Regions from separate parts of the Aurantimonas sp. DM33-3 genome, predicted to be linked through region 1. Evidence: riboswitches for the same ligand, from Rfam matches in the RefSeq annotation. Region 1 holds a riboswitch; each other region holds the start of a gene.
The links. A riboswitch is a leader RNA that binds a small molecule or an ion and turns the genes downstream of it on or off. The one in region 1 is predicted to bind thiamine pyrophosphate.

Region 1 (6,984 bases):
TGGCCGAGGCCAAGCGCGAGGCGACGGATGCGCTGACCGTGCTGCGCCGCATGCGCGACAATGCCGGCGACGGCATCGGTCTGGACGTGGATCGCCTGCTCGGGGCCGAGAAGGACATCCTGACCTGGTTCGACGGCTTCATGAAGCTGACGGTCAATTCGCACCGGACCCGGATCCACGGCGACTACCATCTGGGCCAGGTTCTGGTGGCCAAGAACGACGTGGCCATCCTCGATTTCGAGGGTGAGCCGGGCCGCGATCTGGAAGAGCGGCGGCGCAAATCCTCGCCGCTGCGGGACGTGGCCGGCATGATCCGTTCCTTCGACTACGCCGCCTTCTCCGCTCGCGACAAGGCGGGCCCCGCCGACGAGGGCACCGTCGAGCGGCTGCGCGAAATGGCCGAGAGCTGGCGCGACGAGGTCACCGAGACCTTCCTTGCGCGCTGGAGCGAGGCCTCCGGCATGTCGCTTGCCGACCCGGCGACCGGGCAGTTGCTGGATCTCTTCGTGCTCCAGAAGGCTTTCTATGAACTGCGCTACGAAGCGACGATGCGCCCCGCATGGCTGTCGATCCCGCTGCGGGGAATCGTGGCGCTCCTCGAGAAACGACAGGTTTTGAAATGACGCTGACGAGTTCCTCATCGCGCGGAGCGGCCGCTTCGACCGACCATCGCGCCGACGCGCATCAGATCGATGCCATCGGCCGCGGAATCCACGGCGATCCCTTCGGCGTGCTCGGACCGCGCAAGGCCGACGGAGGCACCATCGTGCGCGTCTTCCGGCCCGGTGCCGAGACGGCCGCGGTCGTAGACAAGACGGGCAAGCTCCTGGGCGAGCTGGAAGCGGGCGGTGCCGACGGCTTCCATTCGGGCTACGTGTCCGGCCTGAAACCGGACGACGCCTATCGCCTGCAGTTCACGCATGGCGGCGAACGCTGGCAGGAGGAGGACACCTATCGCTTCGGCACAGTGCTGGGCGAGCAGGACGTCTATCTCCTGGCGGAAGGCAACCACTACCGCCTCTATGAGAAGCTCGGCGCCCATCCGACAATCATGGACGGCGTCGAGGGCACGGCCTTCGCCGTGCTGGCGCCGGCCGCCCGGCGGGTGTCCGTGGTCGGCAATTTCGATTCCTGGGATGGCCGCCGCCATGTCATGCGCAAGCGCCATGAGTGCGGCGTGTGGGAATTGTTCATCCCCGCCGTCGGCCGCGGCGAGGTCTACAAATACGAGATCATCGGCGCCGACGGAAACCTTTTGCCGCTGAAGACCGATCCGGTCGGCTTCCTGCAGGAGATGGCCCCGTCGACCGGCTCGATCGTCGACGGCCTCGTCGAGCACGAATGGAAGGACGACGAGTTCCAGGCCCATGCGGCCGACTGGCAGGATCGCGAGAAGCCGATCTCGATCTACGAGGTGCATCTGGGGTCCTGGCGGCGGGGTCCCGACAACGCCTATCTCGACTATGACGAACTGGCCGCCGAACTCGTGCCCTATGTGCGCGACATGGGCTTCACCCATGTCGAGTTGCTGCCGGTTTCCGAGCATCCCTTCTACGGGTCCTGGGGCTACCAGCCGATCGGCCTCTACGCGCCGACCTCGCGCTTCGGATCGCCTGCGGGCTTCGCACGCCTCGTCGATGCGCTGCATCAGGCCGGCATCGGGGTGCTCCTCGACTGGGTTCCGGGGCATTTTCCGACCGACACCCACGGTCTCGGCCAGTTCGACGGCACCGCGCTCTACGAACATCCCGATCCGCGCCGCGGCTTCCACAAGGACTGGAACACGCTGATCTACGATTACGGCCGGCCGGAAGTGGAGAACTTCCTGGTCGCCAACGGTCTCTACTGGCTCGACCGCTTCCACATCGACGGCCTGCGCGTCGACGCGGTCGCCTCGATGCTGTATCTCGACTATTCGCGCGAGCACGGCGAATGGGAGCCCAACATCCATGGCGGGCGCGAGAATCTCGAGGCCATGGCGTTCCTCAAGGACACCAACGAGCGGGTCGGCGAGTACTATCCCAAGGCGACGACCCATGCCGAGGAATCGACCGCCTTCCCGGACGTGTCACGCCCGACCTTCGCCGGCGGCCTCGGCTTCCACTTCAAGTGGAACATGGGCTGGATGCACGACACCCTGCATTACATGCAGGAAGACCCGATCAACCGGCGCTACCATCACCACCACATGACCTTCGGCATGGTCTACGCCTATTCGGAGAACTTCGTCCTGCCGCTGAGCCATGACGAGGTGGTCTACGGAAAGGGCTCGCTGCTCGGCAAGATGCCGGGTGACGAGTGGCAGAAATTCGCCAATCTGCGGGCCTATTTCGGCTTCATGTGGACCCATCCCGGCAAGAAGCTGATCTTCATGGGCGGCGAGTTCGGGCAGGTCGGCGAGTGGAACCACGACCGCTCCCTCGACTGGCATCTCCTGGAGCAGCCCGGTCACGAGGGCATGCGGCGCCTCGTGCGCGATCTCAACACCATGTATCGCGAGATCCCGGCGCTCTACGAACTCGACTGCGATCCGGCCGGCTTCGAATGGGTCGACACGTCCAATGTCGAGCAGAGCGTCATCGCCTTCATGCGCAAGGACCGCGCCGGCAATCCGGTGCTGATCGTGTCGAACTTCACGCCGGTGCCGCGCCACGAGTACCGGATCGGCGTGCCGCTGCCCGGCCGCTGGGTCGAGCGCCTGAACACCGATTCGGAGATCTACGGCGGCTCCAATGTCGGCAATATGGGCGGCAAGGACGCCGAGGAGGTGTCGGTGCACGGCCGGCCTTACTCGATCCCGCTGTCGCTGCCGCCGCTCGGCACCATCGTCCTGGTGCAGGAAGGCTGAGCCGCCGGAAGGCCGGAACGGCGGCCCACTTGCCGCCGTCCGCTCGCGGGAGCTGCTGACATGAGGGCGGCGACCGCGTAGAACCGAATGCGTGACGGGGGCGCCCGCCGGAAACGGCAGGCTGAGATGCACCCTTCGAACCTGACCCGGATAATGCCGGCGGAGGGAGTCGCGGCGGGGTCTCTCACATGCTCCGTCGGGCTCGTCGTCGGCCAGGAGCCGACCGCGATGCCAAGCCAGTCCACCATCCGCAACGTTCTCTCGATCGCCGGCTCGGACCCGTCCGGCGGGGCCGGCATCCAGGCCGATCTGAAGACCTTCGCGGCGAACGGCGTCTACGGCATGGCCGTGATCACCGCGCTGACCGCCCAGAACACGCGGGGCGTGAGCGGCGTCGAGATGGTCTCGCCCGACTTCGTTACCCGCCAGATCGATGCGGTCTTTGCCGATATCCGCGTCGATGCGGTGAAGATCGGCATGATCGCCACCGCCGAAATCGCCCATGCTGTCGCGGATGCGCTGAAACGGCATCAGGCGCGAAACGTCGTTCTCGACCCGGTCATGGTCGCCAAGGGCGGCGACCGCCTGCTGGCCGAGGAGGCCGTGGCGGCGTTACGCAGCGAACTCGTACCCCTTGCCGATATGATCACGCCGAACCTGCCGGAAGCGGCCGTGCTGCTCGATGTTGCGGAAGCCACCGGTCGGGACGGGATGGAGGCGACCGCGACCCGCCTGCAGGCGCTGGGCTGTGGCTCGGCGCTATTGAAGGGCGGCCATCTGAGCGGCGACGACAGCCCGGACCTGCTGGTGACGGCAGCCCGGAGCGAATGGTTCGAGGGCGCGCGCCTTCAAACCCGCAACACCCACGGCACCGGCTGCACGCTGTCCTCGGCGCTGGCGGCGCAGCTGGCGCTGACCGGCGACGCGTTCGCGTCGGTGAGGATCGCCAAGGCCTATGTCGCGGGTGCCATCGGTGCGGCGGACCGGCTGGGCGTCGGATCGGGGCACGGTCCGACGCACCATTTCCACCGTCATTGGTAGCTGAGCGCTCGGCTCAGGAGGCCTGCAGCAGGGCGTCGTCCGCGGGCGGTCCATTCTCCGGGACGTTCACCGCGACGGCCTCGACGCGGTCGCGGCCCATGGATTTCGCGCGGTAGAGCGCCTGGTCGGCAGCCGTCAGCAGGCCGTTCAGGTCGCGGTTCGCCTCGTTGGTGGCCACGCCGGCACTGACGGTGGCCGCGATCGACCGACCGCCGACCGTGCGGGCCTGATTGGCAAATCCGCGGACGATCGCCTTTGCGATGACCGCCGGCTCGTGCTTGTCGCGGCGCCGGACGAGGGCGGCGAACTCCTCGCCTCCGAGACGGGCGAAGACGTCGGTCGGACGCAGATGATCGGCGGTGCTGTCGACGAACAGCTTGATGACCTCGTCGCCGCAGCCATGCCCGTGATCGTCGTTGATCTTCTTGAAGCGGTCGAGATCGAACAGGAGCAGGGCGACGTCGCCAGCATCGGCGTCGTTAAGAAGCGCGGTCGCCTTGGTGGTGAAGGCCCGACGGTTGTCGATGCCGGTCAGGAAGTCGGTTTCCGACAGGCGGCGCAGGGACTGCTCATGCCGCCCGCGCACCATGGCGATGACGAGATAGGTGCTCACGCCGATCATCAGGATGGCCTGGGTCATCACCAGCGTGAACAGGAAGCCGGTCATCAATTGCTGGTCGGAGACGGCGGCCGGCAGGCCGACCAGCATCACGCGCAGGGCGCAGAACAGACCATGCGCACCGAAGGCCGCGCTGAGGATCAGCGCCGGGCCGCTGCGGGCCGTCGGGTTGAGCAGGGTCAGCGCGATGGCCAGCGAATAGAAGGCGGCGATGGTCGAGATCACGGCGACCCGGGCCTCGATGCTCTCTGCCGCCGGGGACAGCCCGTAGAACAGCAGCCAGACGACCGGCCCGGCATACCACCAGAGGCTGGTTTTCACACCGCAGAACCGGGCGAAGCCGACATAGAGCAGCGCGTAGCCTGCGAGTAGCAGCGCATTGGCCCCGCCGATGGCCACGGCATAGAATTCGAACACCCGCAGCGGCGCCGTGGCCGCAGCCAGCGCGATCAGCCCCATGCCGGCGCTCCAGTACAGCAGCGCCGTCTCGCGCAGATTCCGCCATTCGACCAGATGGCAGAGGCTGGCGCTGAGACAGAGCGCGCTCAGGACAAGGAGCATCGTGGGGGTATGTATCTGCATGAGCCCGCGAAAAACGAAGATGACGTAGGGATACTAGCGCGAAAGATGTCGACGCTTCGTTACGACTTGCAACGATGAGTCCGCAAGAAACCTCAGTCGCTCGCGGCGGTGGCGTCGTCCAGCGGGACTACGTCGACGGCATGTGAGGTCTGCTGGTGGCCGGCGGTCACGACGACACCCGCAACCGGGGCAACGTCGTCATAGTCGCGGCCCATGGCCACGATGATGTGGCCCTGTTCCACCGCGACGCCGTTGGTCGGGTCGAACCCGACCCAGCCGGCATCCGGGCCGAGCCACGCGGCGGCCCAGGCATGCATGGAATCGGCGCCTTCGAGGCGCGGCTGTCCAGGCGGCGGTTCGGTGCGCAGGAAGCCGCTGACATAGCCCGCGGGAATGCCGGCGCCGCGCAGCCCCGCGACCATGACATGCGCAAAGTCCTGGCAGACCCCGCGGCGGCGCGCAAAGGCTTCGGCGACGCCGGTGCGCACGTCCGTCGCGCCGGGTTCGTAGGCGAAGTCGTCCTGGATGCGCCTCGCCAGCGCGAGCACGCCGGGGCCCGCCTGCAGCGCCTCGTCGAGGCTCGAAGCGGCATAGGCGGTGATGTCGCTGGCCGGCACGATGCGGCGACTGCGGCCGAGAAAATGGATCGGCGACAGCGCGTCGCTGCCGCGCCAGGTGATCGCGGCGTCGGCGACGGCATCGGCCGTCGGCGTTGCCGCCAGGTCCACCGGTGCGCGGTCGACCCGCACGCGGGCGCGCATATCGACGGCCAGTTCGCCATGCGGCCGGCGGAACGCCACGTCCTCGACCGGATTGCCGAAGAAATCATGCTCTTGATGATGCTCGTCGGGATCGGGCGAGACGACGACCGTCGAGGTGAGGACGCGCTGGCCGCTGTCGTTGCGGGGCCGCACATAGAGGAGATGGCGGGCATCGGCGACGGCGGAGGGATAGGCGCAGCCGATCTGCAGGCGGATGTCGTAGATCATTCCGGGCCGCCCCCGTCGGTCGGGGCCGCCGGGCCGGCCATCAGATAGCGGCGTCCGATGAGGTCCGACAATAGCCCGAGATCGCCGGCGACACGTTCGAGGAAGGCGGTGTCCACTTCCGCTGCCTCGGCGGTTTCCAGCCGGACCTTGAGGCGTGCCACCCGGCGAAACAGCATGTCCGGCGTCTCGCCGGACTTCACGCCGGGCAGCTCCACCAGCCGCGCCTCCAGATCGTTGACCTGGAAGGCGAGCGAACGCGGATTGAGCGGATCGAGAAGCGTCAGGTCGACCACCGTCTCCTGCGACAGATCCACTGAGTAGCGGCGGCGATAGGTGACACGGCTGTCGGTGAATTCGAGCAGCGCTTCCAGTGCGCCCTCCGGCGGCGCGTCCCGCATCAGCGTCGCCGCGATCAGCGCCGACATCTGGCCGCGCTCGATCCGCCGGCCGCATTGCATGAAGCGCCAGCCGGTGAACTGGTACATGTTCTCGCGCACGAGGCCCGTAAAGCCCGACAGCCGCGTCAGGATCTGGCTGGTCAGCGCCACGATGTCCCGGTCATCGTCGGCGATGGCCTGTTCGATCAGCTCGACGATCTCGTTCAGGCTGCGCCATCCATCGGGCGAAAACCGGTCGCGGATGCGCGAGGCGGTGCTGGCGGCCTGGCGGGCCAGCATCAGGAGGCCCGTTGCCGGGTCTGCCGGCGGGATCGAGACGCCGAGCCCTGACAGAAGCGTCGCGACACTGGCCTCCACCTCGGCCAGCCGCTGGCCTTCGCCGGCCCGCGCCGCGTAGAGCCGCAGAAGCCGGGTGGCGACCTCGCAGCGCTCGGCATAGCGGCCGAGCCAGTAGAGATTGTCGGCGGCCCTTGCCGGCAGCGCCCCCGGCAGCCGCCGCAGGAAACG
Region 2 (6,984 bases), on a different contig from region 1:
CGGGCGATTGCCTCGAGCGCGTCGACGGCGAGCGGCAGCCGCGCGACCTCCTCGACCTGCGGGCGGGTCAGGCCGGTGATGTCTTCCAGGATATGGTCGTCGACCCGCAAAAGGGTGTTGAAGGCGTCGCGGCAAAGCCGCTGCCGGCGCTTCCCCACCGTCCAGGAATGCAGCCATCCCACGAGGCCGGGCTGACTGTGGTGTACTTCGTCGAGCCGGATGGACTGGGGCAGGGTCGAATGATGCAGCATGAGAACCTCCAATTGACGGTGGGCAAAATGTGAGGGTTTCTCATTGATGAGGCAAACGAGAAGGAGTAAGCCTAGCGGCAAGTTCTGCTAATAGGAGGCTCCGCCCGTGCTGACCCCCAATCTGCCCAATCTCGACATGGACCTCGCCCGCACGATGGTGGCGATCGCCGACACCGGCAATTTCTCGCGGGCCGCGGAGCGGGTGCATCGCAGCGCCTCGGCGATCAGCCTGCAGGTGAAGAAGCTGGAGGACATGGTCGGCCGCGACCTGTTCCGCCGCGATGCCCGCAGCGTGGCGCTGACCGCCGATGGCGAGATATTCCTCGGCTATGCCCGCCGCCTTCTGAAGCTGAACGACGAGGCCTTCTCGCGCTTCCTGTCGCCCTGCTGCGAGGGCAGCGTGCGGCTGGGCGTGCCCAATGACAACGGCGTCGTCGCCATGCCGGAAATCCTCCGGCGCTTCGCCCGGACCCATCCCAAGGTCGAGGTGGAGGTGCGGCTGGACCGCACCGAGGAATTGCGGCGGCGCTGCTGGTCCGGGGAGCTCGATCTCGCCGTCTACAGTCACGACGAACGCCTCGACGGGCCGGACTACATCCATTCCGAGCCGCTGGTCTGGGTGGGCGCGCGCGGCGGCCTCGCCGTCGCCGAAACGCCGCTGCCGCTCGCCCTTGCCGATGCCGGCTGCGCCTGGCGCGGCATGGCGCTGGCGGCGCTGGACGCCCGCGATATCGACTACCGCGTCGCCTATACCAGCGAGTTCTGCACCGGCCAGCTTGCGGCCGTCGCCGCCGATCTCGCCATCGCGCCGCTGCCGATCAGCGTCGTGTCGGACGACATCGTGCAGCTGGGCGCCGAGCGCGGCCTGCCGCCGCTGGGCAATTACCGCATGACCCTGGCCCGCCGCGGCGGCGCCGGCCCGGTCGCCGATGCTCTGGCCGCCCATGTGACCGCCAGCTTCTGCGCCATTGCCGAACGCGGCACCCGCCTGTTCGCCTGACGGGCGCGGGGACTGGTATGATCAGGCAGCAGGCGTATCGTGGCCGGGGGCGCGGTCGTTCGGTGCGACCGGTGCGCTGGGGGAGCCTTGAGGGAGGATGAGGGAATGCCGGGGCTGATCATCCGCGTCGTGGCGGCGCTGTTTCTCGGGCTCGTCTCCAGCCAGTCGCTGGAATTCACCCAGCAATATCTCCAGCGCCTCGGCGGCGCCGTCGACGAATTGCGCAAGGTCGTGGAGCGCTTCGACGCCAGCGCGGCGGCCTCCGACCTGTCGCGCAGCGAGGCGGTGGCGCGGTTGCGCGAGAATCGCGACGCCTTCGTCGCGCGCCAAGGCGCGGACGCCGAACAGACCATCGCCCGCTATGACGCGGTGGAGCGGCGTTATCGCAGCGTCGCTGAATCGGCGCCCCTGTTCCGGCCCTTCGTCGCAGCGGGCGACCCGGACTGGGAGATCGCCGAGCGCGCCGCCGCCGACTATCGCCCGGCCCTGCCGATCACCGTCGAGGGGCTGCTCCTGGCGGTCGCGGGTTTTGCCCTCGGCTGGGCGATCGGGGCCGGCGGCCATGGCGCCGCGCGCATGCGCCGGCGTCGCCGCAAGCGTCGGCTGGCGTCGAGCTGAGCCGACGACCGCGATCTTGGCGCGGCGGCGTTGACAGCGCCGCCCGGGAAGCACAGATTCCGTCCATCCAAGGGGAGTTCCGGCAGGGAACTGAGAGGCCATCGGCCGCCGAAAGGCGTGAGCGCGTGGCGACCCTTCGAACCTGATCCGGTTGAGACCGGCGGAGGGATGGAATGCGGTGGCCCCTGGCCTGCGGTTCGCCGCAGGCGAGCGCCGCGCCGCCGATCTTTCCCCTGCCATCAGCCGGATCTCCGAGACGCGTCGAGGAGGATCGAGACAATGGCCGACCGGGTCGCCTGTTTGCACGACGCCTGCCGCACAAGCGGGGCCTGACCATGCGGGTTGCCGTCATCGGGGCCGGCGTTGCCGGGCTCGTCACTGCGCTGGAACTCGCCGAGCGGGGCGCCGATGTCGCGCTGTACGAGGCGGCGCCAGAACTGGGCGTTGCCGCGGCGTCGTGGCTGGCCGGCGGCATGCTGGCGCCGCGCTGCGAGGCCGAGAGCGCCGACCCGGCCATCGTGGCGCCGGGCCTGGCGGGGATCGACTGGTGGTCGCGGCATGTGCCGGACGTCGCGTGCCACGGCACGCTGGTGCTGGCGCCCTGGCGCGACCGCGCGGACCTTGCCCGCTTTGCCCGCCGCACGCAGGGTCACGAGCGGCTCGACGCCGACCGGGTCGCGGCGTTGGAGCCCGATCTCGCCGGTCGCTTCGCCGAGGGCCTGTTCTTTGCCGAGGAAGCCCATCTCGATCCGCGCCGCACGCTGGAGGCGCTGGCGGAACGGCTGCGCGAACGCGGCGTGGCGCTGCATTTCGGCCGACGCGTCGCGCCCGCCGATCTCGACCATGATCGCATCATCGATGCGCGCGGCATCGCGGCGCGACCGGAACTGCCGCGGCTGCGGGCTGTGCGCGGCGAGATGGTGCTGCTGCGCACCAACGAGGTCTCGCTGTCGCGGCCGGTGCGGCTGCTGCATCCGCGCTCGCCGATCTATGTCGTGCCGCGCGCGGACGGGCTGTTCATGGTGGGCGCGACCATGCTGGAAAGCGACGACGATCGCGGCATCAACCTGCGCGGCACCGTCGAGCTGCTCAACGCCGCCTATGCGCTGCATCCGGCATTCGCCGAGGCCGAGCTGGTGGAGACCGGCGCCGGCCTGCGGCCCTCCTATGCCGACAATCTGCCAAAGGTGACGCGGAACGGCCGGGTGGTCAGCCTGAACGGGCTGTACCGCCACGGCTTCCTGCTGTCGCCGGCCATGGCGGCGGAGGCCGCCGCCGAAATCTTCGCAGAGACGCTGAAGGACGCATCATGAGAATTTCCGTCAATGGCGAGGAGCGCCTGGTCGAGGCCGCCACCCTCGACCAGGCGCTCGTCGAACTGGGTTACGAGGGCGCCGTGGTCGCCACGGCGCTGAACCGCGACTTCGTGCCGAAGACCGAACGCGGGACGGTGCGGCTCGCCGAGGGCGACGCCATCGAGATCATCGCCCCGATGAAGGGAGGCTGAGCATGGACACGATCGACACCGACACGGCGAGCGCCGTGACCGGCATGGACGTCTATGGCCGTCGCATTGCCTCGCGGCTGATGCTCGGCACCTCGCTCTATCCTTCGCCGCAGATGATGACCGATGCGATCAAGGCGTCCGGGGCCGGCATCGTCACCGTCTCGCTGCGGCGCGAATGCGGCGAGGCGCGGGCCGGCCAGGCCTTCTGGGAGCTGATCCAAGGCCTTGGCCTCGACATCCTGCCCAACACGGCGGGCTGCCATTCGGTCCGCGAGGCGGTGACGACGGCGCAGATGGCCCGCGAGATCTTCGGCACCGACTGGATCAAGCTGGAGGTGGTGCGCGACGCCGAGACCCTGCAGCCCGACGTGTTCGGGCTGGTGGAGGCGGCGCGCATCCTGACCGGCAAGGGCTTCAAGGTGCTGCCCTATACGGTGGAGGATCTGTCGGTGGCCGACCGGCTGGTCGAGGCCGGCTGCCGGGTGCTGATGCCCTGGGGCGCGCCGATCGGCTCGGGGCTCGGGCTGAACAACCGCTACGGCCTGCGCCAGCTCAGGGCGCATTTTCCCGAGGTGACGCTGGTGGTCGATGCCGGGCTTGGCCTGCCGTCGCAGGCGGCCGCCGCCATGGAGCTCGGCTATGACGGCGTGCTCCTCAATACGGCGGTCGCCAAGGCCGGCGACCCGGTGGCGATGGCCAAGGGCTTTGCCCTGGCGGTCGAGGCCGGCCGGCTGGCCTTCGAGGCGGATCCCATGGCGCCGCGCGACATGGCGGCGCCCTCGACCCCGATGCTGGGGCAGGCGATGCTCGGCGATGTCGGCGGACCGGGAGGCTCGCGATGAGCCGGGCGGAGGGACATCGGAGTGGGGAGCGCGGTGCCGAGGAGCGGACGGGGACGGGGCTGCGGCTCGATCCGTTCTACCTGATCGTCGACGATGCCGAGATGGCCGAGCGGCTGGTGCCTGTGGGGGTGAAGCTGCTGCAATTGCGCGCCAAGGACATGGACGCGGCAAGGCTGCGCCGGGAGATCCGCCGCACGCGGGATGTCTGCGCCGCCCATGGCTGCCTGCTGGTGATCAACGATTTCTGGCGGCTGGCGATCGAGGAGGGCTGCGATGTCGTCCATCTGGGGCAGGAGGACCTCGCCGAGGCGGACCGGGTCGCGATCAAAGCTGCCGGCCTGAAGCTCGGCGTCAGCACCCATGACAGCGCCGAGCTCGCCGTGGCGCTGTCCGCCGAGCCGGATTACGTGGCGCTGGGGCCGGTCTGGCAGACCAAGCTGAAGGTGATGAAATGGGCGCCGCAGACGCCCGAGCGCCTCGGCGTCTGGCGCCAGCGTATCGGCGATCTGCCGCTGGTGGCGATCGGCGGCATCACCGTGGAGCGGCTGTCGCAGGTCTTCGCGCAAGGCGCCGACAGCGCCGCGGTGGTCACCGACGTGACCCGGGCGGAGGACCCGGAAGCGCGGGCGCGCGAATGGCTCGCGGCGACCGCGCCCTACCGGCGATAATCTGTTGAGGCTGTGAGTGGGGGAGGGCGGCTACTTGCCGCCGCTCTCGTCCTCGCCCTCGACGACCGCCTTGCGGTGTTCCTGGGCCTTCAGCTCCTCAAGCGAGGGCATCGACATGATGTTGTAACCCGAATCCACATAGTGGATCTCGCCGGTGACGCCGTTGGACAGCTCCGACATCAGGTAGAGAACGGCGCCGCCGACTTCCTCGATCGAGGTGTTGCGGCGCATCGGCGCGTTGCGGCGCTGGAAGTTGAACATCAGCCGCGCGTCGGAGACGCCGGCGCCGGCCAGCGTGCGCACCGGTCCGGCCGAGACGCTGTTCACCCGGATGTTGCGCGGGCCGAAATCGGCGGCGAGATAGCGCACCGAGGCTTCGAGCGCGGCCTTGGCGACACCCATGACATTGTAGTTCGGCATGACCCGCACGGCGCCGCCGTAGCTCATGGTCACCATCGAGCCGCCATTGGTCATGATCTCCGCCGCGCGCTTCGCCACCTCAGTGAAGGAGAAGCAGGAGATCAGCATGGTGCGGGTGAAGTTCTCCCGCGTCGTGTCGGCGTAGAGGCCCTTGAGTTCGCTCTTGTCGGAGAACGCGATGGCGTGGAGGACGAAGTCGATCGTGCCCCATTCTTCCTTCAGAGTCGCGAAGACCTGGTCGAGCGATTCGGTGTCCTCGACGTCGCAGGGGATGACGAGCTTGCTGCCGATCTCCTCGGCGAGCGGGCGCACGCGCCGTCCGAAGGCCTCGCCCTGATAGGTCAGCGCGATCTCCGCCCCCTGGGCCGCCAGCGCCTTGGCGGCGCCCCATGCGATGGAATTGTGGTTCGCGACGCCCATGATGAGCCCGCGTTTGCCTTTCATCAGATCGGTCATGTGCCCTTCAACCTCAATCCGTCACGCGTTGGAAGGCGAGGCAGGCATTGGTGCCACCGAAGCCGAAGGAGTTCGACAGGACCCGGTCGATCTTCGCATTGTCGACCCGCTCGCGCAGGATCGGCATGCCCTCGAACTCGGGATCGAGTTCGTCGATATGGGCGCTCTTGGCGAGGAAGCCGTGCTTCATCATCAGGAGCGAGTAGATCGCCTCGTGCACGCCTGTGGCGCCCTGGCTGTGGCCGGTCAGCGACTTGGTGCCGGAGATCGGCGGGATGTTGTCGCCGAAGACCTCGCGGATCGCCTGGACCTCCATGCGGTCGCCGACCGGGGTCGAGGTGGCATGGGGGTTGATGTAGTCGATCGGGCCGTCGAGATGGCCGATCGCCTGGCGCATGCAGCGCACCGCGCCCTCGCCGGACGGGGCGACCATGTCGGCGCCGTCGGAGGTGGCGCCGTAGCCGACCAGCTCGGCGACGATGTTGGCGCCGCGCGCCTTGGCCCGCTCGTATTCCTCCAGCACCAGGACACCGGCGCCGCCGGCGATGACGAAGCCGTCGCGGGCATTGTCATAGGCGCGCGAGGCGATCTCCGGACGGTCGTTGAAGTCCGAGGACAGGGCGCCCATCGCGTCGAACAGCACCGACAGGGTCCAGTGCAGATCCTCGCAGCCGCCGGCGAACATCACATCCTGCTTGCCCATCTGGATGGTCTCGTAGGCATTGCCGATGCAATGGCTCGAGGTCGAGCAGGCCGACGAGATCGAGTAGTTCACGCCCTTGATCTTGAACCAGGTGGCCAGCGTCGCCGAGGCGGTGGAGGACATCGCCTTCGGCACGGCCGTCGGTCCGATGCGCTTCGGGCCCTTTTCGCGGGCGGTCTCGGCCGCCTGGACGATGGTCTGGGTCGAGGCGCCGCCCGAGCCCATGATGATGCCGGTGCGCTCGTTGGAGATGTCGGCGACCTCGAGGCCCGCATCGGCGATCGCCTGCTCCATGGCGATGTGGTTCCAGGCCGTGCCGCCGCCATGGAAGCGCATGGCGCGCCGGTCGAGAATGGTGGTGGGGTCCAGCGTCGGCTTGCCGTGGACGTGGCTGCGGAACCCCAGTTCCTTGTATTCCTCGGCAAAGCTGATGCCCGAGCGCGCATCCCTGAGAGAGGCGGTCACCTCGTCGACATTGTTGCCGATCGAGGACACGATCCCCATACCCGTCACGACGAC
Region 3 (6,984 bases), 110 kb from region 1:
GCCAGAGTGTGGCAGCCGTCGCGCCTCAAGGGCATACAGGTTGATTCATCGCACGGGACATCGTTCCTGGCCGCGACCCAAGTCTTCGACGTCCGACCGATCCCGCGGAAATGGCTGGCCTTGCAGCGGACGAGGGAGGCGAACGATCGTTTCGTTGCTGGCGGCACGATTCTTGTCACCTGTTCGGGGACCGTGGGGCGTGCGACGATCGCCTTCGATGCGCACTCCCAGATATTGATTTCCCACGATCTGCTGCGTGTGGCGCCATTGGAGGAAGGCTGGCGAGGCTGGCTGTATGCCTTCCTTCGTGCGCCGAGGACACGCAAGATGATGCGTTCACAGCATTACGGCCACATGATCAAACACCTGGAGCCAGAGCATCTCGACGCTCTGCCGATGCCGCTGGTGGACGAGCCAATCCGCCGACGCTGCGATGAGATGTTCGATCGTATCGTGGCTCTTCGTAATGAAGCGCACCAACTCATCCTGAACGCCGAAGATAGGTATGCGAGCGCTGTCGGTCCGCTGCCAGACGTGCAGTCGGGCCCCGGCTTTTCCGTATCGAGCAGGTCCATCACAGGGCAACGCCGGCGACTGGATGCTACTTATAGCGCCCCCACGGTAGAAGCTCTGCGGAGGCATCTTGCCGCCGCAGGACAAGGAACGACCAGCTTGCGGGGGGCTGGCTATCAGGCGTGGCTGCCGAGTCGCTTCCAGAGAGTGCCGGCCAAGGAAGGCGTTGAATTGGTCTCCAGTTCGGTGCTTTTCGAGATCAACTCTGATCCCGGCGGCCTGATCGCCGACAGGGGTTTTGGGGATCCCTATGGCGGACGGGTCCAGCCGGGGTGGCTTCTCATCGCCCGCTCCGGCCAGAACTACGGTCTGGTGGGCCAGATGGCACTCGCGACTGAAGCACACCGGAACAAGGTCATTTCCGACCACGTCATTCGCCTGGCTCCGGGGGAAGATCCGACACTACGCGTGGGCTACGTGATGGTCGCTTTGACCCACCCAACTCTCGGGCGCCCGCTAATGAAGGCCCTTCCTACCGGCTCGAGCATTCCCAGTATCGACTATGAAGACGTGCTCGACTTGGACATTGTCAGGTTGCAAGAAGAGACGGAGGGCATGCTCGCCGACATGGTGGAACGCGCCTGCGGACTGCGGGCGGAGGCGGACGCGATCGAGAATGCGCTGGGAGAGCTGGCCGACGCCGTAATCGTCGGCGAAGTGGCTGCCGAAGGCTGAGGCTCCCGTTTCGACCCGGCCAGACCCCTCTTTCGCACAACCTTTCGACACAGGTGCGCGGAAACCCTGTGTCGAAACCTGCAATCCGTGGGTCAAAACATCCGCCGCCGGCCTATCCCGGCAGCCCCGAACCAGCATCATCACCGCGACACGAAAAACCCTTGGCCGTCCCCATCCCGTCCCCGGCAGTGCCGACGACTTCCAATGTGTCAGGATAAGTTGTTGAGAAGGTTGGTGATCCCGACTGGATTCGAACCAGTGACCCTCAGATTAGGAATCTGATGCTCTATCCTGCTGAGCTACGGGACCGACCGCGCGCAACCTAGTCGAAGGCGCAGGGTTCGCCAAGTCTGCTTGCGTCGCTCTCGTGCGGCGATGTTGCGGATCAGCGGACCTTGGGATCGGCCTGGGCGACGAGGAGCGCCGTACCCTGGCGGACCGTCACGGCGATCGGCCCCAGCGCTTCGTTCGACTGTGTGAGGATCGAGTGGAATGGCAGGTCGACAGCGTCGAGCGGCCATTTCGCGCCGGAGATCGTCAAGCCGAAAAGATCCGAGAATTTCAGGATCGAGAACTGCGTGCCGGGCGCAAGATCGAAGGCGCGACGGTCCGGTCCCAGCGGCCAGGCGCGTTCGATGCCGTCGAACAACTCCACGTCGATGCCGCGGGCGGCATAGCGCAGGGCGAGGATCAGATGTGCGAAGGCGTGGTCGCTGCGCGGGCCACCGAGCGCGCCGATCAGCAACAGGCCGGTCGCGCCCCGCGTCAGCGCCGCCTCGATGGCGATCTCGCCGTCGGTCATCGCCTTGTCGCGAGGGTAGGGTTCGCGGGGCAGGCTGGTCAGTTCGATCGCCGGCCGCGGCGGGCTGGAATCGAAATCGCCGACCCAGAGTTCCGGCGTCACCTGCAGCTCAGCGGCATGGCGCAGGCCGTCATCCGCGGCGATGACCCGCGTGCCCTTCACCGCATTGATCAGCGCAGGGGTAGGGGCGATATGGCCGGCAAGGAGAATGGAAAAGCGCGACATCGCGGCTCGCCTACAGCATCGGGCCGCAAACGCCAATCGGCTGCTTCGACATCACAACCGGATCGCCTGCGTGGGCATGGCCTATTCGCCACGCCGGCGCGCAGCCTGGCAGTCCGAGGTGAGGGCTTGATATCAGGGAGAGCTGCCCCTTGGCGCCAGAGGCGCGGCTGCCCTTGCCGGCAAGCGACGTGACCTCTAAGTCTTTCCGTGCTCACACGGGGTGCCTTCGGGCTGAGAGGCGCATGCCGACCCGTCGAACCTGATCCGGCTCATACCGGCGGAGGGATGCGGGCGTCGGCGGGTGTCTCGCGGATGCTTTCGTTTCGAAGGCCGCCGTCTCGAAAGGCACCACCATGGCCCGACCTGTCTCCTCCTCGCCTCTGTCCATTCGCCATCTCGGCGTTTGCGCGGCCGCCCTTTTGGCCGGTGCGAGCAGCGCGGTCGCCCAGGCCGACAAGCCGGTGCTCACCGTCTATACCTATGAGAGTTTCACGCCCGAATGGGGGCCGGGCCCGAAGATCGAGGCGGGCTTTGAAGAGGTGTGCGCCTGCGACCTGCAGTTCGTCGGTCTCGAGGACGGCGTCGCGATCCTCAATCGTCTCAAGCTCGAAGGCCCCTCGACCGAAGCCGACGTCGTCCTCGGCCTGACGACGGATCTCATCCCCGAAGCCAAGGCGACCGGCATGTTCGCGCCGAGCGGGGCGGACCTCTCGGGGCTCAACGTGCCGACCGGCTTCTCGGACGACATCTTCGTCCCCTACGACTATTCCTATCTCGCCTTCGTCTACGACAGCGAGGCGATTGCCGAACCACCGGCGAGCCTCGACGATCTGGTCAATGGCGATCCCGAGGTGAAGATCGCCATCGAGGACGCGCGGACCTCGACGCCCGGCCTCGGCATGATGCTTTGGATGAAGAAGATCTATGGCGACGAGGCCGCTGCCAAATGGGAGCAGCTGTCGAAGCGCATCCTGACCGTGACGCCGGGCTGGAGCGAGGCCTATGGCCTGTTCACCAGCGGCGAGGTGCCGATGGTTCTCAGCTACACGACATCGCCCGCCTACCACATGATCGAGGAAGACACCGACCGCTATCAGGCCGCGGCCTTCGCGGAGGGCCACTACCTGCAGATCGAGGTGGCGGCGATGCTGAAGACGACCGAGACAGCCGAACTGGCGACGCGCTTCCTCGACTACATGCTGACCGCCGAGGTGCAGTCGCTGATCCCCACCACCAACTGGACGTTGCCGGTCGCGGACGGCATCGATCTGCCCGAGGCGTTCGGTCGCCTGGTGCAGGTGGAGACGCCGCTGATGATCGATCCGGAAACGGTGGCGGCGAACCGCAAGGCGTGGACGCAGGAATGGCTCGAAGCGATCGGCCGCTGACGATCGAGTGCGCGTCCCGGTGAGGCATTCATGACCGGTGCTGCGGATCGTGCCTGGCGGATCGGCCTCGGCCTCGGCGCTGCAAGCATCCTCGTCGGCTTCCTGGCCGGCGCCTTCGTCGTGCTTCTCTTTGCGACGGGTGCCGCGCCCGATTTCCGGGCGGTCGCCGGTGATCGCTATCTCCTCGGCGTCGTCCTGTTCACCCTCGAGCAGGCGGTGCTGTCGACCCTTCTTTCGGTGGTGGGGGCCATCCCGCTGGCGCTGGCACTGCATCGTGCCCGCTTTCCCGGTCGCCGTGCGGTGCTGCGCCTGTTCCTCCTGCCGCAGGTGCTGCCCGTGCTGGTCGGCGCGCTGGCGATCCTCACCATCTGGGGTCGCAACGGCCTCGTCTCGGACGCTCTTGCGGCGATCGGACTGGCGCGGCTCGACATCTATGGTCTCTCCGGCATCCTGATCGCCCATGTCTTCTTCAACCTGCCGCTGGCCGCCCGGCTGATGCTGGCCGGGCTCGACCGCGTGCCGGCCGAAAGCTGGAAGCTCGCCGGGCAATTGTCGCTGAGCCCGCTGGCCACGTTCCGGCTTGTCGAATGGCCGGCCCTGCGCGGTGCACTGCCGGCGGCCGCGAGCCTGATCTTCATGCTCTGCGTCACCAGCTTCACTCTCGTGCTGGTGCTGGGGGGCGGGCCCGGCGCCACGACGCTGGAAGTCGCGATCTACCAGTCGCTGCGCTACGATTTCGATCCCGGCCGTGCGATCACGCTGTCGCTCGTCCAGATCGGCCTGACGGCGATCGTCCTGTGGCTTGCGACCCGGCTTGGCGGCGATGTCGCCGCCGGTTTCGGCCTGGGCGGCCGCGCGCTGCGCTATGATCGCCGCAGTCCTGCTCGGGCCGCGGTGGACGCGCTCGTGCTGCTCCTCGGCATCGGCTTCGTCCTGGCGCCCTTCGTTGCGGTAGTGGTGCGCGGCCTGGAAGCGGATCTGGCGCGATTGCTGGCTGATCCGGCGGTCCATCGTGCGGCGATCACCAGCATCGTCATTGCGACGACTGCCGCGCTTCTTGCGATGACCGTCTCCCTGGCCATCGTCCTCGCCACCGAGGCGCTGCGCAACGCGCTGGCGGACCGGCTGACCCGACGCAGGCAGGCGCTTGGCAACGGTTTGGAGACGACGGCCAGTCTCGTGCTCGTCGTTCCCCCCATCGTGGTCGGGGCCGGCTGGTTCCTGGCGCTGCGGCAGGTCACCGACGTCTTTGCCGCCGCGCCCTATGTCGTGGTTGCCACCAACGCGGCGATGGCCGTGCCTTTCATCGTGCGCATCGTCGGGCCGGCGCTGGCGGCAGCCAACCAGGCGACCGGCCGGCTGGCCGACAGCCTCGGCCTTGCAGGCCTGTCGCGGCTGCGGGTCGTGGACTGGCCGGTCCTGCGCGCGCCTGTCGCCCTCGGCTTTGCCTTCGCGCTGGCGATCTCGCTCGGCGATCTTGGCGCCATCGCCCTGTTCGGCAGCCAGGACCTGGTGACCTTGCCCTATCTTCTGCTGCAGCGAATGGGCAGCTATCGCACGGCCGACGCGGCCGGGCTGGCGCTGCTCCTCGGCATCCTGTGCCTGTCGCTGATGGCGCTGGCCGAGCGCGGACTTGCACGAAGGGACCATCCGGCATGAAGAAGGCTCTCGTCCTCGACGATGTCCGCTTTGCCCATGGCGGCAGCGAGATGCGCTTCGATCTTGCGGTGGAAGCCGGCGAATGGCTGGCGGTCATCGGTCCGAGCGGCGCGGGCAAGTCGACGCTGCTCGACCTCGTGGCGGGGTTCGCTGCGCCCTCCGCCGGCACGATCGCCATCGACGGGCGCGCGATGGCTGGTGTCGCACCGGCGGAACGCCCGCTCAGCATCGTCTTCCAGGACAACAACCTGTTTCCCCATCTCGACGTCTTCCGCAATGTCGCCCTTGGCATCGCCCCCGATCTGCGGGTGGCTGCGGCGGACAGACGCCGCGTCGAGGCGGCTCTCGACGCGGTCGGGCTGGCGGGCTTCGCCACGCGGCGTCCGGCCGAGATGTCGGGCGGCGAAAGGCAACGGGTGGCCTTGGCGCGGGTCTTCCTGCGTGACCGGCCGCTCCTCCTTCTCGACGAGCCTTTCGCCGCGCTCGGTCCTGCCCTGCGCCGCGAGATGCTGGCGATCCTGACCGAATTGCGGGCGGGGCGCGAGGTGCCGCCGGCGATCGTCATGGTCACGCACCATCCCGAGGACGCAGTCGGTCACGCCGACCGGACGGCGTTTCTAGACGCTGGCGAGATCGCGGCGATCGGGCCGACGCGTACACTGTTGGCCGGAGACGGCGATCCGCGGGTGGCGCGCTATCTCGGCACGGTTGCCGCACGGGAACGACCTTGACTCGGACGGACAAGGGACCGGCCGGCTAACTTCGCGACTGACGTATTTCCGGCGGATTTTCCCGATAGCGGACAAGTGAAGGCACGAGGCAAAGCGGCGGCGCTTTTTCGAAATCTGTTGCTGATCGATCCTAACCCGTGTGACAGCGGTTCGGATAAGCCTTGAGTCTCGGGAAGCGAAGCGGTTCTGTGGGGGCGACGATCGCAGCGATGGCAATGAACTCCGGTCCTGGTCGTGCGGGACGCCTTGTGCGCCGCATGATCGGCGGTGTCACGCTCGGCGCGTTGCTGGCGACCGGCGCCTGCACCACGATCGAAGCGGGGCTGGATGGCCTCTCGCCTGCCAGTAGCAGTGTGCAGGCAGGTTATGCCGCGACGCGTCGTCCGATCACCTTCGAGAACGTCCAGCGCAGCGATCCGCAATCGGTCATCGGACGCTCCCAGCACCCCAAGATCCTGGCGGCCTATGGCGGCGCCTATTCCGATCCCAAGCTGGAGCGCACGCTGGCCACCATCGTCGGCAAGCTGGCTGCCCAGACAGACGATCCGAACCGCGCCTACCGCATCACCATCCTGAATTCGCCCAACGTCAACGCCTTCGCGCTGCCGGGCGGCTACGTCTACATCACCCGTGGTCTCGTCGCCCTTGCCAACGACTCGGCCGAGGTTGCTGCGGTGATCGGCCACGAGATGGCGCATATCACGGCCAATCACGGCATCGAGCGTCAGCAGCGCGAGCAGGCCGCCGAGATCGCCAGCCGGGTTGTCAGCGAAGTTCTGGCGGGCGAGCCGGCAGGGCAGGTCGCCCTGGCGCGCGGCAAGCTGAGCCTTGCCCAGTTCTCGCGCCAGCAGGAACTGCAGGCCGACGTTCTCGGCATTCGCCATATCGCCAAGGCCGGTTTCGATCCGTTCGCCGCAGCACGCTTCCTGCA
Region 4 (6,984 bases), on a different contig from region 1:
GCGAGGGCATGCTCGCCGTCGGCACCGTGGTGATGAACCGCGTCGGCTCGCCGAGCTATCCCGATTCCGTCTGCGACGTGGTCGCCCAGCCCAAGCAGTTCGCGCCCGGCGTGATGACCCGCGACATGGGGGCCGGCAAGGAACTGGCGATGCAGACCGCCCATGAGGTGCTGTCGGGCAAGCGCCACGCTGCCGTCGGCGATGCCAAGTTCTTTCATACGGCGGGCCTGAGCTTCGGCTACGGCAACATGCACTACAAGGTGATTGCCGGCGGCAACGCCTTCTACCAGAAGATCTCGCGCGACCAGCGCAGCGCCGGCTTCCGCATGGCGTCCCAGGCGGAGGTCCGCAAGAAGGGTGCCGCCGCGGCCATCGACGAGGTTCGCACGGCTGCCGTCGCGCCGAGCCCGGAGCAGGACACATCGGCCCCCGCCGGGCTGGCGACGGCCACCGCCATGGCACCGCGCAAGGCCACCCGTGACGAGGCCAATCCCTTCCTCACGCTCTGGCAGGGCCTGACCGAACAACCGGCCCGCGCCGACAGCGGCAAGGGCGGCCGCGTTCGTGCGGCGGAAGCCGCCGCGCCGACGCCGGACGCCGCCGATACGGCCACGCTCGACGCCCGCATGCAGGCCTTGCCCGGCGTCCAGACCGCCACCACCGACTGAGTTCGGCCGGCGCGGGGCTCTGCCGCCGCTGCAATCCCGTCGATTCCGCCGGCATCCGATCGTCCGGTCCGCGTGATGGCGGCATTGCGGTCGGCATGGCGACCATGGCTTCCTATATGGCGGGGCGAGACCGAAGCCGGGACGGGCATCGGTCAAAGCCAAGCCGGCAGGAGCCGATGACCGAGACCGTTTCCGCCGCCGATCCGCTCCCGGACCGGATCGGCCCGATCCTCTATGCACGCGGCGGCGATGGCCGGCGCGACCATCTTGCCGCGATCCTCGTCCTGGACGAGGCGGCCGAGGCGCCCGAGCTGTTTGCCGCGGGCGAGGCGACGCAGCCGATTGCGCTGGCCACGAGGTTCGGCCGCACGGTGTGGCGCTACGATTTCTCGCTGCCGGCCGCCACCATCAACTCATACCGCATCGACGAGACCGACTATGCCGTCGTCAGCCCCGACGGCGGCGCGGCGCGCATCGCCTATGTCTCCTGCAACGGCCAGGAGAACGGGGATCTCACGCGCGACATCGGCGAGCGCGACGCCATGTGGACCCGGCTCACCGCCGAGCATGACCGCGCGCCGTTCTCCCTGATGCTGCAGGGCGGCGACCAGCTCTATGCCGACGACGTCCTCGCCTGTCATCCGGATGTGCAGCGTTGGACCACGCTGAAGCCCGACGAGCGCGGGACCGTGCCGCTGACCGAGGAGTCCCGCGAGGCGATCCGCCGGTTCTATTTCGAGCGCTATCTGATCAGCTTCGCCCGGCCCGCCATGGGCGCGATGTCGGCCCATGTGCCGTCCGTGTCGATGTGGGACGACCACGACATCATCGACGGCTGGGGCAGCCATCCGGCAGCGCTTCTGGACAGTCCCGTAGGACGCGGCCTGTTCGAGGCGGCGCGCGAGATGTTCCTGATCTTCCAGCTGGCGGCGGACGAGGCCGATCTGCCGGCGATCGCGCTGGACCGGCAGGCGCGCAGCCTTGGCGTTGCGGTGCGCTATCCGGGCCTGACGATCCTCGCGCCAGACCTGCGCAGCGAACGCCGTCCCGACAGGGTGATGGGGCCGGTCGGATGGAAGAGCTTCGAAACGGCGCTGGAGGCGACACCGGAGCCGGACCGGATCGTGCTGATGTCCAGCGTGCCGGTGCTCGGGCCGCGGCTGAGCTGGGCCGAGCTCGTCGCCGGCATCGTGCCGCGGGTCGCCAAGCTGTCCGACGATCTGCGCGACCAGTGGCAGAGCCGGGCGCATCGGCGCGAATGGATCCGCTGCCTGCAATGCCTGGCCGATCGCGCCGAGCGGGCCGTCGGCGGGCTCGTGGTCGTCTCCGGCGAAATCCATCTGGCGACGCGCGGCGAGATGCGGCTTCTGAACGGGAGTGTGATGCACCAACTCGTCGCGTCCGGCATTTCCCACCCCGCGCCCGGGCCGGCCTATCCGTTTGCGCTCGGCCTTCTCGCCCGTGTCGGCGAGAGCCCGCTGCGCGGCCGGAAGATCCGCCTGCGGCCGCTGCCGTCGCGCCGCGCGACCTATACGAGCGAGCGCAACTACCTCGTCCTGTCGCAGGACGGCATGGACTGGCAGGCCGAATGGGAACTCGAAGACAGCGGCCGCACCCCGAAGCTGGCGGTCTGACCGGTTAAGGCGACATCGGCGCGAATGCGACATCGCTGTCGCATTCGAAACAGGGCTCGGACGGAAATTCCTCGTTTGGGCTCAGGACGATACGCCAGGGCCCGAAAAGTTCCGCTGTCGTAGAAAGACCCTATTGCTGCCAGAGTCCGTCCTTTTTCTCGTCACAGGAATTGACGAAGGAGGCGGCGTCGCAAACGTCGCATCTCAAGGACATGCCAAGAATGAAGTTTCTGCCGAAGGCCGCTCTCGCGGCCGCGCTTTTCGCCGGAACGATGGTCGGTTCGTACTCCGTCGCAATCACTCCGGTCGTAGCCGAAACGAAGTCCGCGGCCTCGGGTTCCGCGTCTTATTACGGAAAGCGCTTTCATGGTCGCCGCACGGCGAACGGCGAAAGCTTCAACATGAATTCCATGACGGCGGCTCACAAGACGCTGCCCTTCGGCACCAAGGTGCGCGTCACCAACCGTCGCAACGGCAAGTCCGTCGTCGTGCGCATCAACGACCGCGGCCCGTATCATGGCGGCCGGATCATCGACCTGTCGCGCGCCGCGGCCTCGAAGATCGGCATGATCCATTCGGGCACCGCCAAGGTCAGCCTCGACATCCTCTAGGGTCTCGGCTCTGCCGACCGCATGACGGGGCGCTCGTCGCCCGCATGTGACACATCTTGTCCGACGGCGCCGCTCGCGCCGCGGACCGCCCGCGACACCCATCGCGGGCCTCTGGGCTCGGGCTTTGCCCCTGACCGCCTCCCGGCCGTCCTGGCTCGCGGCGCATCGCCTGCGTTGCCGCCGCGATGTCCCGATCGGCGCTGCCGATCCTGCTTCCCGTCTTCCCGCTCTCTGCCGCTTCGTGTCGTCTCGCCGATCTCTAGCGACGACCGCTGCAACCGCTGTTGACACCCCCACGGGGGCTGCTACCGTCCGCTCGTCCAAGGGGAGTTCCGGCAAGGAACTGAGAGGCCGACGGCCGCCGATCATCGGCGAAGCGCGCGGCGACCCTACGAACCTGATCCAGTTCATACTGGCGTAGGGATGGGAAAGCCGCCGACCTCTCCGGCCCGCAATGCGGGCCATGCCCCCGACGACAGGGGCGATCCGACAGGCCGACGAGAGTTTTCGATCACCGAAAGCAGAACTGGATCTCCGACGCGAGCGCGACTGGAGAACCAAGATGAATGCCGTGACACCCACCGTCACCGCCGGCCCGCTGCCGGCCTCCCGCAAGATCTACCTGGCCGGAACGGCCTTTCCCGACATCCGCGTGCCGATGCGCGCGATCACCGTCCATCCGACCGCGGGCGAGCCCGACGTCATCGTCTACGATCCGTCCGGCCCCTATACGGACAGCCAGGTCGAGACCGACATCGCCAAGGGCCTGCCGCGCATCCGCGAAAACTGGATCGCGGCCCGCGGCGACACCGAGTTCTACGAGGGCCGCGCGGTGCAGCCCGAGGACAACGGCAATCTGCCGGCCGAAAAGCTGACGCCGGAATTTCCGGTTCGCAACGCACCGCGCCGGGCGACGGGCGGGCGTGCCGTGACCCAGTACGAATATGCCCGCGCCGGCATCGTCACCGCCGAGATGGAGTTCGTCGCGATCCGCGAGAATCTCGGCCGCGCCGAGGCGAAGCGGGCGCTGGAGCGCGACGGGGAGCCGTATTCGGCGGCGATCCCGGACTTCATCACCCCGGAATGGGTGCGCGACGAGGTCGCCTCCGGGCGCGCCATCATCCCGGCCAACATCAACCATCCGGAAGTCGAGCCGATGGCGATCGGCCGCAACTTCCTGGTCAAGATCAACGCCAATATCGGCAATTCCGCCGTCACCTCCTCGATGGCCGAGGAAGTGGAGAAGATGGTCTGGGCGATCCGCTGGGGCGCCGACACGGTGATGGACCTGTCCACCGGCCGCAACATCCACAACATCCGCGACTGGATCATCCGCAATGCGCCGGTGCCGATCGGCACGGTGCCGATCTACCAGGCGCTGGAGAAGGTGAACGGCATCGCCGAGGACCTGACCTGGGAGGTTTTCCGCGACACGCTGATCGAGCAGGCCGAGCAGGGCGTCGACTATTTCACCATCCATGCCGGGGTGCGGCTGTCCCATATTCCGCTGACGGTGGATCGCACCACGGGCATCGTGTCGCGCGGCGGCTCGATCATGGCGAAGTGGTGCTTGCACCACCACCGCGAGAGCTTTCTCTACGAGCATTTCGAGGAGATCGCCGATATCTGCCGGGCCTATGACGTGTCCTTCTCCATGGGCGATGGCCTGCGTCCCGGCTCGATCGCCGATGCCAACGACGCGGCGCAGTTCGCCGAGCTCGACACGCTGGGCGAGCTCACACAGATCGCCTGGGCGAAGGGCTGCCAGGTGATGATCGAGGGGCCGGGCCATGTGCCGATGCACAAGGTGAAGGAGAATGTCGACCGCCAGATGCGGGTCTGCGGCGAGGCGCCGTTCTACACGCTCGGACCCTTGGTCACCGACATCGCGCCGGGCTACGACCACATTACCTCGGGCATCGGGGCGGCGATGATCGGCTGGTTCGGCACGGCGATGCTCTGCTACGTCACCCCGAAGGAGCATCTCGGCCTTCCTGACCGCGACGACGTCAAGGTCGGCGTCGTCACCTACAAGATCGCGGCCCATGCGGCCGATCTCGCCAAGGGCCATCCGGCGGCGCAGCTGCGCGACGACGCGCTGAGCCGGGCGCGCTTCGAGTTTCGCTGGGAGGACCAGTTCAACCTTTCCCTCGACCCGGAGACGGCGCGCTCCTTCCACGACCAGACGCTGCCCAAGGAGGCGCACAAGGTGGCGCATTTCTGCTCCATGTGCGGCCCGAAATTCTGCTCCATGAAGATCTCCCACGACATCCGCGCCGAGGCGCAGAAGGAGGGCATGGAGAAGATGGCGCAGAAATATCGCGAGGGCGGCGATCTCTACATGCCCGCCGGCGACGTGCCGGCCGAGTAGGGCTCAGCGAAGCGGAGGCGGCAGCGCGCTGCCGCCTCCCGTGTCCCCCAGGTGGAACGGGGCGGGCCTTCGGGTGGTTAGGCGTTCGACTGCATCAGGAGAACGCACGATGGCCGATCCGAAGGCCCCCAGACACGATCAGAAGCCCGCCGATGGCGGCGTCCTCGACAATGCGCTGCAGCGCACCGACAATTCCTTTGCCGGCAAAGACCCCGACGAGCGGCTGATCGGCACCGATATTCCGGACGACGAACAGGACGCCGAGGAAGACGAAGAAAGAGACTGACCGTCTCCTGCTCCGGCCGATCGGTCGCGCCGCGCAGCAATTGCCCGGACGCCCGATCGCCGCTAAAGCCGCGCCATGCGGAACGCTGACGACCTTCTGAGCGAACTCGACGCCTGGCACGATGCCGGCCGGCGGATCGACATGTGGTGGCGGGACGACGATGCGATTGCCGCGACGCCGGCGCTCGAGGCGCTGGTCGCCGCCGCGCACCGCCATGCGGCACCGCTGGCGTTGGCGGTCATCCCCGCGGGGCTGGCGGACAGTCTAGTCGCCCATCGCGGCGATCCGCTCCTCACCATCCTTCAGCATGGCCACGCCCACCGGAACCATGCCGCGCCCGGCGGACGCGCCGTGGAATGCGGCGGCGACCGGCCTTTGGCCGAGGTGCTGGCGGAGTTCGACGAGGGGCGCAGCCGCCTGGCGGCGGCATTCGGCGACCGTTTCGTGCCGGTGATGGTGCCGCCCTGGAACCGCATCGAGCCGGCGGTGGCCGAGGCATTGCCGGCCATGGGCTATGCCGGCATCTCGGTGTTCGGGCCGCGCCAGACCGCCTCGCCGCAGGCGGCCTGCCGCCATGTGAACGCCCATCTTGATCTGCTCACCTGGAAGGGCGGCGCGCGTTTCGCCGGGCATGACAAGCTGGTCCGGCTGGCCGCCGAGCGCCTTGCCGACCGGCGGCTCGGGCGCAGCGATCCGGCCGAGCCCTTCGGCATCCTCACCCACCATCTCGACCACGACGCCGAGACCTGGGCGTTTCTCGACGAATTGCTGGCCCTTTTCGCCGCTCATCCGGCGGTCCGATGGCGTAACGCTGGGGCACTGTTCGCCGGCGCACCGACGGACGAACTGGTCCGATGAGCGCGATCGTGCGACCCGCACGAGCCGGCGACATCGCCGCGGTGGTCGAACTCCTGCACACCCACATGAACGCCAGGATCCCGCGCGAGCGCTGGGCCCGGCTCCTCGACTATCCCTGGCGGCCGGAGGGCGTCGAGCGCGGCTGGCTGGTGGAGGATGGCGGGCATGTCGTCGGCTTCATGGGCACGGTCTACAGCGACCGCGTGATCGGCGGCCAGTTGCGGCGCTTCTGCGATCTCTCCTCCTGGTATCTTCTCGCCGATTATCGCGGCGACGGCACCGGCGACGATCTGCTGCGCTCGGGCATGGCGCAGCCCGGCGTCACCTACCAGACCATGACGGCCCGCCGGGCCACCGGCCGCAAGATCCGGGCACTGGGTTTTTCGGTGCTCGACGACAGCCGCAGCCTGTTCCGGCCGAGCGGGACGCCGGGGCGGCGTCTGCCGGTGCTGCGGGATGCGGCGGCGATCCGCGACCGGCTCGATCCCGCGCAGCGGGTTGTCCTCGATGCCCATGCCGGCTTCGACCTGCACCACGCTATCATCAGTGACACCTG

Region 2: it holds a riboswitch for thiamine pyrophosphate, as region 1 does, so the genes downstream of both, thiO (glycine oxidase ThiO) here and thiD (bifunctional hydroxymethylpyrimidine kinase/phosphomethylpyrimidine kinase) in region 1, are expected to answer to the same signal.
Region 3: it holds a riboswitch for thiamine pyrophosphate, as region 1 does, so the genes downstream of both, thiB (thiamine ABC transporter substrate binding subunit) here and thiD (bifunctional hydroxymethylpyrimidine kinase/phosphomethylpyrimidine kinase) in region 1, are expected to answer to the same signal.
Region 4: it holds a riboswitch for thiamine pyrophosphate, as region 1 does, so the genes downstream of both, thiC (phosphomethylpyrimidine synthase ThiC) here and thiD (bifunctional hydroxymethylpyrimidine kinase/phosphomethylpyrimidine kinase) in region 1, are expected to answer to the same signal.

The regions. Positions count from the first base shown of each region.
Region 1 is NZ_JACSGS010000007.1:86,861-93,844, forward strand. Features, by position in the region: gene treS (maltose alpha-D-glucosyltransferase) at 1-623, shown strand, start outside; gene glgB (1,4-alpha-glucan branching protein GlgB) at 620-2,848, shown strand; TPP riboswitch at 2,935-3,033, shown strand; gene thiD (bifunctional hydroxymethylpyrimidine kinase/phosphomethylpyrimidine kinase) at 3,077-3,889, shown strand; gene H9Q09_RS11540 (GGDEF domain-containing protein) at 3,903-5,069, opposite strand; gene H9Q09_RS11545 (transglutaminase family protein) at 5,183-6,079, opposite strand; gene H9Q09_RS11550 (circularly permuted type 2 ATP-grasp protein) at 6,076-6,984, opposite strand, start outside.
Region 2 is NZ_JACSGS010000002.1:137,942-144,925, reverse strand. Features, by position in the region: gene H9Q09_RS03470 (hypothetical protein) at 1-251, opposite strand, end outside; gene H9Q09_RS03465 (LysR substrate-binding domain-containing protein) at 358-1,251, shown strand; gene H9Q09_RS03460 (DUF2937 family protein) at 1,357-1,869, shown strand; TPP riboswitch at 1,930-2,055, shown strand; gene thiO (glycine oxidase ThiO) at 2,043-3,182, shown strand; gene thiS (sulfur carrier protein ThiS) at 3,179-3,376, shown strand; gene H9Q09_RS03445 (thiazole synthase) at 3,421-4,218, shown strand; gene H9Q09_RS03440 (thiamine phosphate synthase) at 4,278-4,886, shown strand; gene fabI (enoyl-ACP reductase FabI) at 4,917-5,762, opposite strand; gene fabB (beta-ketoacyl-ACP synthase I) at 5,776-6,984, opposite strand, start outside.
Region 3 is NZ_JACSGS010000007.1:195,723-202,706, forward strand. Features, by position in the region: gene H9Q09_RS12090 (hypothetical protein) at 1-1,248, shown strand, start outside; tRNA gene H9Q09_RS12095 (tRNA-Arg) at 1,481-1,557, opposite strand; gene H9Q09_RS12100 (thiamine diphosphokinase) at 1,634-2,275, opposite strand; TPP riboswitch at 2,482-2,578, shown strand; gene thiB (thiamine ABC transporter substrate binding subunit) at 2,629-3,663, shown strand; gene thiP (thiamine/thiamine pyrophosphate ABC transporter permease) at 3,694-5,322, shown strand; gene thiQ (thiamine ABC transporter ATP-binding protein) at 5,319-6,053, shown strand; gene H9Q09_RS12120 (M48 family metalloprotease) at 6,311-6,984, shown strand, end outside.
Region 4 is NZ_JACSGS010000010.1:127,213-134,196, forward strand. Features, by position in the region: gene H9Q09_RS14780 (cell wall hydrolase) at 1-668, shown strand, start outside; gene H9Q09_RS14785 (alkaline phosphatase D family protein) at 845-2,302, shown strand; gene H9Q09_RS14790 (septal ring lytic transglycosylase RlpA family protein) at 2,575-2,913, shown strand; TPP riboswitch at 3,227-3,354, shown strand; gene thiC (phosphomethylpyrimidine synthase ThiC) at 3,476-5,284, shown strand; gene H9Q09_RS14800 (hypothetical protein) at 5,394-5,570, shown strand; gene H9Q09_RS14805 (polysaccharide deacetylase family protein) at 5,646-6,428, shown strand; gene H9Q09_RS14810 (hypothetical protein) at 6,425-6,984, shown strand, end outside.